DNA from 2 places in the Massilia putida genome. Region 1 is predicted to be linked to the other one. Evidence: predicted binding sites of a transcription regulator. Region 1 holds the regulator's gene; the other holds the start of a gene.
The links. The regulator sigma-54, encoded in region 1, starts transcription at its own class of promoters, with help from an activator protein. The targets are predictions, from matches to a motif close to TGGCANGNAANCTGCTTT.
Positions count from the first base shown of each region.

Region 1 (4,422 bases):
AGGTCAAGGAATCGCCGGACGGCTACCACACGTTCATCCTGACGGCCGAGCCGGGCAAGCTCGCGACCTTCCGCCAGAAGCGCGATGGCGGCCCCGACCTGTGGGACGAAGGCCGCGCCCAGCGCATCGAATACGACGAGCGCAACGACCTCGTCAAGCTGTTCTCGAAAGCGATGATCCGCCAGCTCGAGGGCCAGAAGGTCACGCAGGAAATGGACAGCAAATTCATCTCCTACGACAACCGCAAAGAGGTGCTGGTCGGCCGCAACGACGCCACCGGCGCCGACAAGCCGGGCAATGGCCGCGGCAGCATCACGCTGCAGCCGCACCGTGCGCCGGCGCAGGCGACCCCGGCGGCCGCCCCGGCACCGGCGGGCAAGCAATGACGGAGGCCCGCACGATGGACGTACGCACCGAGGTTCCGCCGGTCGAATGCGGCGGCAGCACGCTGGTCGTCAAGGGCCTGCAGAAGAGCTACGGCAAGCGCCTCGTGGTGCGCGACGTGTCGCTGCAGGTCGCGTGCGGCGAAGTCGTCGGCCTGCTGGGGCCGAACGGCGCGGGCAAGACGACGTCGTTCTACATGATCGTGGGCCTGGTGCCGTCGGACGCCGGCAGCATCGACATCAACGGCACCGACATCATGCGCCTGCCGATCCACCGGCGCGCGCTGCTGGGCCTGTCGTACCTGCCGCAGGAAGCGTCGGTGTTCCGCAAGCTGACGGTCGAAGAGAACATCCGCGCCGTGCTGGAATTGCAGCGCGAGAACGGCAAGCCGCTGACCAAGACGCGCATCGCCGAACGCCTCGACGAGCTGCTGACCGAGCTGCAGATCGAAAAGTTGCGCGAGAGCCCGGCCCTGTCGCTGTCGGGCGGCGAGCGCCGCCGCGTGGAGATCGCGCGCGCCCTCGCGACCAATCCGCGCTTCGTGCTGCTGGACGAACCGTTCGCCGGCGTGGATCCAATTGCCGTCATCGAGATCCAACGTATCGTGCGCTTCCTGAAGGAGCGCGGCATCGGCGTGCTGATCACGGACCATAATGTGCGCGAGACGCTCGGCATCTGCGACCGCGCCTACATCATCAACCAGGGGGCGGTGCTGGCATCCGGCCGACCCGACGACATCATCGCCAATGAATCGGTGCGCCGCGTTTACCTGGGCGAACACTTCCGAATGTAGTCATGAAACAGACGCTGCAACTCAAGACTTCACAGCACCTTGCACTGACGCCCCAACTCCAGCAATCGATCCGGCTGTTGCAGCTGTCGACTCTGGAGCTGCACCAGGAAATCGAGCAGGTCTTGAGCGAGAACCCCTTGCTCGAACGGCTCGACGATCCGCTCGACCGGTCGGTGCGCCTGCTGGCCGACGGCGCCATCAACAGCGCGCCGGCATCGACGCAGGCCGGTGAGGCGCCGGCCGCGCAGGGCTCGGGCGAGGAGGGCGGCGCGCCCGCCGAGCATGGCAATGGCGAGAACGGCGAAGCGGGTGGCGACAGCGGCGAAGGCGGCGGCAGCGAAGCCGGCGAGGACTGGGGCGAGTACGGCCGCAGCGGCAGCGGCGGCGACGATGAAGACGGCCGCCCGCAACTGGAAGCGAGTCCCGTCACGCTGCGCGAGCACCTGATGGAGCAGGTGCGCCTGACGTGCTGCGCGCCGCGCGACTGCGCGCTCGTGGAACTCGTCGTCGATGCGCTGGACGACAACGGTTATCTGGAAGAGCCGCTGGAAGACATCCACGCGCGCCTGCCGGCCGAACTGGAGATCGAGTTCGAGGAATTGCGCATGGCGCTCGCCCTCGTGCAAAGCATGGACCCGCCCGGCGTGGGTGCGCGCAGCGCGGCCGAATGCCTGGCCCTGCAGATCCGCCGCATGCCCGGCGTGCCGCTCGTCACGCGGCGCATGGCGCTCGTCATCGTCGAAAAATACCTGACGTGGTTCGCGCAGCGTGAATTCAACAAGCTCAAAAAGGCGCTCGATTGCGACGACGAAGACCTGCGCGAAGCCCAGGCCGTCATCCGCCAGTGCAACCCCCATCCGGGCGCGGCGTTCGCCTCGGATGTGTCGGACTTCGTCGTGCCCGACGTGATCGTGCGCCGCGCCAAGGACGGCTGGAGCGTGCAGCTGAATCCGGAAGTGATGCCGCGCCTGCGCGTGAACAGCCTGTACGCCTCGCTGATGAAGCAGGGGAAATCAGAAACACAGCTGGGTGCACAGTTGCAGGAAGCCAAGTGGCTCATCAAGAATATGCGGCAGCGCTTCGACACGATCCTGCGCGTGGCCCAGGCTATTGTGGATCGCCAGCGCAACTTTTTCTCGCATGGCGCAGTCGCGATGCGGCCCCTTGTTTTACGTGAGATAGCTGATACACTAGGTCTACACGAGAGCACAATTTCTCGAGTCACAACTCAGAAATATATGCTGACCCCGCACGGCATGTTCGAGTTGAAGTATTTCTTCGGGAGTCACGTTGCCACCGAAGCGGGAGGCGAAGCATCGTCGACGGCAATACGGGCCCTCATCGTACAACTGACAGGAGCAGAAGACCCCAAGAATCCCTTATCCGACAGCAAGATCGCGGAGATGCTAGGGGAACAGGGAATGGTGATCGCGCGGCGCACGGTCGCGAAGTACCGTGAGGCGCTGAAGATTCCACCCGTCAGCCTCCGCAAATCCTTGTAGCAAACTCTTGCAACAACGTTGCCATTTGCGCTTGATGCGCGCACGGCAACGCATCTTCAAAGGAGTGTGTATGAATCTCACAATCAGCGGACATCATCTCGATGTAACTCCAGCCATCCGAGAATACGTACAGAACAAGCTCGAACGCATCACCCGCCATTTCGATCAAGTGATCGATTCCCACGTCATCCTCTGCATCGACAATCTCACCGAGAAAGAAAAACGCCAGAAAGCGGAGATCAACCTGCGTGTCGCGGGCAAGATCGTCCATGTCGCCAGTGCCGCGCACGATTTATATGCCGCGATCGACATGCTGATGGACCGCCTCGACCGTCAGGTCGTCAAGTACAAGCAAATGCTCAAGGATCATGACAACGCGTGCATCAAGCGCATGTCCGAAGGAGGAGAGGAAGCTGCCGTCGCGGCGTGATACCACGCCAGCCGCAGCACCGAGGAACGAAGGGCGCATTGGCGCCCTTTTCGTTTTTATGGGCGCTACAATGTATCTCTGATTATTTCAATAACAAGGAGGAGCCTCGCAAAACCGTCGCGAGCGGCAGCAATGTTGTTTGAGAAGCGCAGCTGTACGACGAGTACAGCGAGCATCGCGGAACGACAGTGCAACGCGCAGCAGGTTTTTCGACGCGCCGAAGAGACATGACCGAACACGTACTGACGCGGATCGCCAACCGCACGGGCATCATCACCCTGGACCGACCGAAAGCGCTGAACTCGCTGTCGCTGGACATGGTCCGCGCACTCACTGCGACGCTGCTCGCCTGGCGCGAACATGCCGGCATCGACGCCGTCGTCATCGCCAGCACGAGCGAGAAAGCCTTGTGCGCCGGCGGCGACATCCGCTTCTTCCATGAGGCCGGCAAAGCCACGCCGCAGACGGGCAGTCCGCTGCTGGAAGATTTCTTCACCGAGGAATACGCGCTCAACCACCTGATCCACTTTTACCCGAAGCCGTATATCGCGCTGATGGATGGCGTGGTGATGGGCGGCGGCATGGGCATCGCCCAGGGCGGGCCGGATTGCGGCCTGCGCATCGTGACGGAGCGCTCGAAGATCGCCATGCCCGAGGTGAACATCGGCCTGTTTCCGGACGTGGGCGGCAGCCACTTCCTGTCGCATGCGCCGGGCCGCCTAGGCCACTACCTTGGCGTGACGGGCGTGACCATCGGCGCCGCGGACGCCATCTACGTCGGCCTGGCCGACGTGTTCGTACCGGCCGCCCAACTGGACGCGCTGCGCGCGCTGATCGAGTCGACGCCAGGCGCGGAACTGCCGGGCGCGATCCGCGCGTTTGCCGCGCCGTTCGCGCCCGACGCCGGCGAGCTGGCAGCGCAGCGCGAGGCGATCGACCGCCACTTCGGCGCGGACTCCGTCGCGGCCGTGATGGCATCGCTGGAAACCGATGCGAGCCCGTTCGCGCACAAGACGCTGGCCACGATGCGCCAGCGCTCGCCGCTGATGATGTCCGTGACGCGCGAGATGCTCGTGCGCGGCGCAAGCCTCGGCGTGGCCGACTGCCTGCGCATGGAACGCTCGCTCGTGCGCCGCACGTTCGAACACGGCGAGGTGCTGGAAGGCGTGCGCGCGCTCGTGATCGACAAGGACAATACGCCGCAGTGGAAACCGCCTCTGCTCGCCGACGTCACGCCGGAGATGGTGGCGTGGTTTTTCGCGCCCGTGTGGCCGGCGCACGCGCATCCGCTGCGCGATCTGCGCGATTCGTGA
Region 1 covers NZ_CP019038.1:4,519,826-4,524,247, forward strand. The annotation lists gene lptA (lipopolysaccharide transport periplasmic protein LptA) at 1-386, shown strand, start outside; gene lptB (LPS export ABC transporter ATP-binding protein) at 383-1,177, shown strand; gene BVG12_RS22290 (RNA polymerase factor sigma-54) at 1,180-2,679, shown strand; gene hpf (ribosome hibernation-promoting factor, HPF/YfiA family) at 2,750-3,109, shown strand; gene BVG12_RS22300 (enoyl-CoA hydratase/isomerase family protein) at 3,337-4,422, shown strand; gene BVG12_RS22305 (Rv1443c family protein) at 4,419-4,422, shown strand, end outside.

Region 2 (4,422 bases), on a different replicon from region 1:
TCGGCGTGTCGTGGTTCGTGATCCGCACCATCTGGCAACAGCTGGGCGGCGAACCGGAATACGCACGCGAGATCACGCGGTTTGTTGCGGCCGGCGACCTGTCGATGGACATCCGCCTCGAGAAGGGCGACGACCACAGCCTGCTGGCCGCGCTGCAGGAAATGCGCACGCGCCTGGCGACGATGGTCTCCGGCATCAAGACGTCGGCCGAGACCATCGCCACGGCCAGCGCCGAGATCGCCAGCGGCAACGCCGACCTGGCCAGCCGCACGGAATCGCAGGCTGGACGCCTTGAAAACACGGCGCGCGCCATGGAATCCCTGACGGACACCGTGCGTGCCAACGCCGCCAATGCCAGTCAGGCCAATCAGCTGGTGGTATCCGCGACGGGCATCGCCACCCGGGGTGGCGAGGTGGTGGGCAACGTCGTCGCCACCATGGGCGCGATCAACACGTCTGCCAGGAAGATCGTCGACATCATCACCGTGATCGATGGCATTGCCTTCCAGACGAACATCCTGGCATTGAACGCGGCGGTGGAAGCAGCACGCGCGGGCGAACAGGGACGCGGCTTCGCCGTCGTCGCGGGCGAAGTGCGTACGCTGGCCCAGCGCAGCGCCGCCGCCGCCAAGGAAATCAAGGAACTCATCGGCGATTCCGTCGCCAAGGTCAACGCCGGCACCGCGCTCGTCGATGAAGCGGGCGCCACGATGGAACAGATCGTCGCCTCGGTCCGCAAGGTGCACGACATCATGGCCGAGATCAGTGTTGCGGGACAGTGCCAGGCCGAGGGCATCGAACAGATCGGCCGCGCGATCGACGACATGGACCAGATGACGCAACAGAACTCGGCGCTGGTCGAGGAAGCATCGGCGGCCGCGGAATCGCTGACCGAGCAAACTGGCCAGCTATCGTTGGCGCTGGCGCAGTTCAAGCTCGACCATGCAATGCCCCGGTCCAAGCGCCATCATCCCGAACGTATGGCGGTCGCATTCGATAAAGTCGCGGGTAATATTGCATAAAAAATAATTAGTTGGCGTGCATAGCGTTGCCTACAGACTACAAAAATTGTCCTAAAGATCGTATATCCCGCATCCCGACCCTATAATCGGCCCACGATTGTTTCAGTACAGCAGCCGGCTTGTACGAGGGAATGTGGAAATGGAACTTGGACTGTTTGCCCGATCGCGACGCGCGCTGGCGCGGTGGCTGTGGTCCGGCGTGGCTGGTGATACGGGCGCGCCGGAAGTGAATGTGCGCGATGCCGGTTTGCTGGCAATCACCGATAATTTGCCGGCGCTAATCTGCCAGTTCGATCCGCACGGGAATGTCTTGTTCGCCAACGCCGCAATGCGAGCGCGCTTGATTCTCAGCTACGAGGAGTTGCTGGGGCGTCACATATCGACAGCCCTGTCAGCACAGACATATGGAGCGCTGAAAACGCATTTCGACCAGGCGCTCACGGGAGAAGGCTTCACGTTCGAATTCGCGGTCGCGGTCGACGGGATCCAGCGCTACTATGCCTGCAATTTCGTTCCTGAAATCGATCCGCACGGCAAGCTGCTCAGCGTATTCTCGATATGGCAGGATGTGACCGAACGCAGGGCGATCGAGCTGCGCCACGCCGCCGGCGAACAACGCCTGCGCGTGATCACCGATAACCTGCCGGTCCTGATCGCCTACGTGGATCGCGAACTGCATTTCGAGTTCTGCAATGCGACGTTTACCGAATGGACCGGGATGCGCCCGGATGATCTGGTCGGACGCAGCCTGATGGACGTGATCGATGTCACCGATCCCAGCCGTGCCGAGGTCGTCAAGCCGTTCCTGTCGCGTGCGCTGGCCGGGGAACGGGTCGAGTTCGAACTGCAACCGACACCCGGTCGGAACGATCGCTGGCTGCAACTGAACTTCATACCCGAGACCGATGGGACGGGCCAGGTCGCCGGTCTCTATCTTCTCAGTACCGATGTGACCCATCTGAAGCAGGCGCAGCAGGAGCTCGCCAACATGGCGCGCTTCGATGCGCTCACAGGCCTCCCGAACCGCCTCCATCTCGACGAAAAACTGGAAGAGGCTGCACGGCGCAGCAGCCGCAACGGTCGTCCGATGGGCGTCGCTTTCCTGGACATCGATTATTTCAAGCAGATCAACGATACCCTCGGCCACGCAGTGGGCGACCAGGTGCTGCGCGAATTCAGCAGGCGCCTGCTGAGCTGTGTGCGCCAGACCGACGTCGTCGCCCGCCTCGGCGGCGATGAATTCCTGATCGTGCTGGAAGACGTCAGCGACAGCGCCATGCTCGGCATCGTGGGCGCCAAGATTGTCGAAGCGATGAAGCCCCCATTCATGTTGTCCAGTGGCGCGCTGCGGGTCAGTTCGAGCATCGGGTTGGCGTTCGCCGCAGGTGCCCGCATCGTCACGGCCGATCTGCTCGAGTGCGCCGACATCGCGCTCTACCAGGCCAAGCGGGAGGGGCGCGCGACCTACCGGCTCAAACCTTACGACGGCACAGCCTCGTCCAAGGAGCATGGGCACATCCCGGCGTAAATCGCTGTGTGTTTCATGCTGTCGTTTCACGTAGCGCCAGTGTCGCATGTTTCAGTTCGAGTTGCACAGTCTGAAACAAAATATGTTTCATTCCGTGGGCGCGGGATCGGCACCCATAGCTGGCCAGTATGATTAAGTTACTGAATTAAAGGAAAAAACAGTGAATTATTGAACCTTGGCACGGCGTTTGCAGTTGAGCAGTGAATTCAACTCTGAAACCGTGCGAAAGGTAAGCAATGTTCCAATATTCCGCAGGCGCCGCGTTCCGGCAGGCCGTTCAGGAAGAACACCCGTTGCAGGTCATCGGCGCCATCAACGCCAACCACGCGCTGCTGGCCAAGCGGGCCGGCTATCGCGCCATCTATCTGTCCGGCGGCGGTGTCGCGGCCGGGTCGCTGGGCCTGCCGGACCTCGGCATTTCCGGGCTCGAAGACGTGCTGATCGACGTGCGCCGCATCACCGACGTGTGCGACCTGCCGCTGCTCGTCGACATCGACACCGGTTTCGGTTCGTCCGCGTTCAACGTCGCGCGCACCGTCCGTTCGCTGATCAAGGCCGGCGCGGGCGCCTGCCATATCGAGGACCAGGTCGGCGCCAAGCGCTGCGGCCACCGTCCGGGCAAGGAGATCGTCAGCCAGGGAGAAATGGTCGACCGCGTGAAGGCCGCCGTCGACGCGCGCACGGACGACAACTTCGTCATCATGGCGCGCACTGACGCGCTGGCCGTCGAGGGTCTCGATAAAGCCGTCGAGCGCGCGGTCGCGTGCGTGGAGGCGGGCGCCGACATGATCTTCCCGGAAGCTATCACGAGCCTGGAGATGTACGCGCAATTCAAGAAGGCGGTGAAGGTGCCCATCCTTGCCAACATCACGGAATTCGGTTCGACGCCGCTGTTCACCGTGGACGAGCTGCGCGGCGCCGACGTCGACATCGTGCTGTACCCGCTGTCCGCGTTCCGCGCGATGAACAAGGCCGCGGAAAACGTCTACGAGGCCATCCGCCGCGACGGCACGCAGAAGAATGTCGTCGACACCATGCAGACCCGCGCCGAACTGTACGAGCGCATCGATTACCACCGCTACGAACAGAAGCTCGACGCGCTGTTCGCCCAGAACAAATCTACACAGGAGACCAAGAAATGAGTGAAGCACAAGAGGGCGCTACCTTCAAACCGAAGAAATCCGTGGCGCTGTCCGGCGTCGCCGCCGGCAATACCGCGCTGTGCTCGGTGGGCCGCTCCGGCAACGACCTGCACTACCGCGGCTATGACATCCTGGACGTCGCCGGCAACAGCGAGTTCGAGGAAATCGCCTACCTGCTCGTGCACGGCAAGCTGCCGAACGAGGCGGAGCTGCGCGGCTACAAGGCCAGGCTGAAATCGCTGCGCGGCCTGCCGCACGCGGTAAAAGCCGCGCTGGAAGCGCTGCCGGCCGGCGCGCATCCGATGGACGTGATGCGCACGGGTGTGTCGGTGCTGGGCTGCGTGCTGCCGGAAAAAGAGGACCACAACATCGCCGGCGCGCGCGACATCGCCGACCGCCTGATGGCGTCGTTCGGCTCGATGCTGCTGTACTGGTACCACTACAGCCACAACGGCAAGCGCATCGATGTCGAAACGGACGACGATTCGATCGGCGGCCACTTCCTGCACCTGCTGCACGGCACGAAGCCGTCGGAGGAATGGGTGCAAGCGATGCACACGTCGCTGATCCTGTACGCGGAACACGAGTTCAACGCGTCGACCTTTACCGGCCGCGTCATCGCCGGCACCGGGTCCGACATCTATTCGGCGATCACGGGCGCGATCGGCGCGCTGCGCGGTCCGAAGCATGGCGGCGCCAACGAAGCCGCGTTCGAGATCCAGAAGCGCTA
Region 2 covers NZ_CP019037.1:183,816-188,237, forward strand. The annotation lists gene BVG12_RS35595 (methyl-accepting chemotaxis protein) at 1-1,022, shown strand, start outside; gene BVG12_RS01225 (diguanylate cyclase domain-containing protein) at 1,162-2,550, shown strand; gene prpB (methylisocitrate lyase) at 2,787-3,692, shown strand; gene prpC (bifunctional 2-methylcitrate synthase/citrate synthase) at 3,689-4,422, shown strand, end outside.
Region 2: the regulator sigma-54 is predicted to act here: its motif matches at 2,727-2,744, upstream of prpB (methylisocitrate lyase).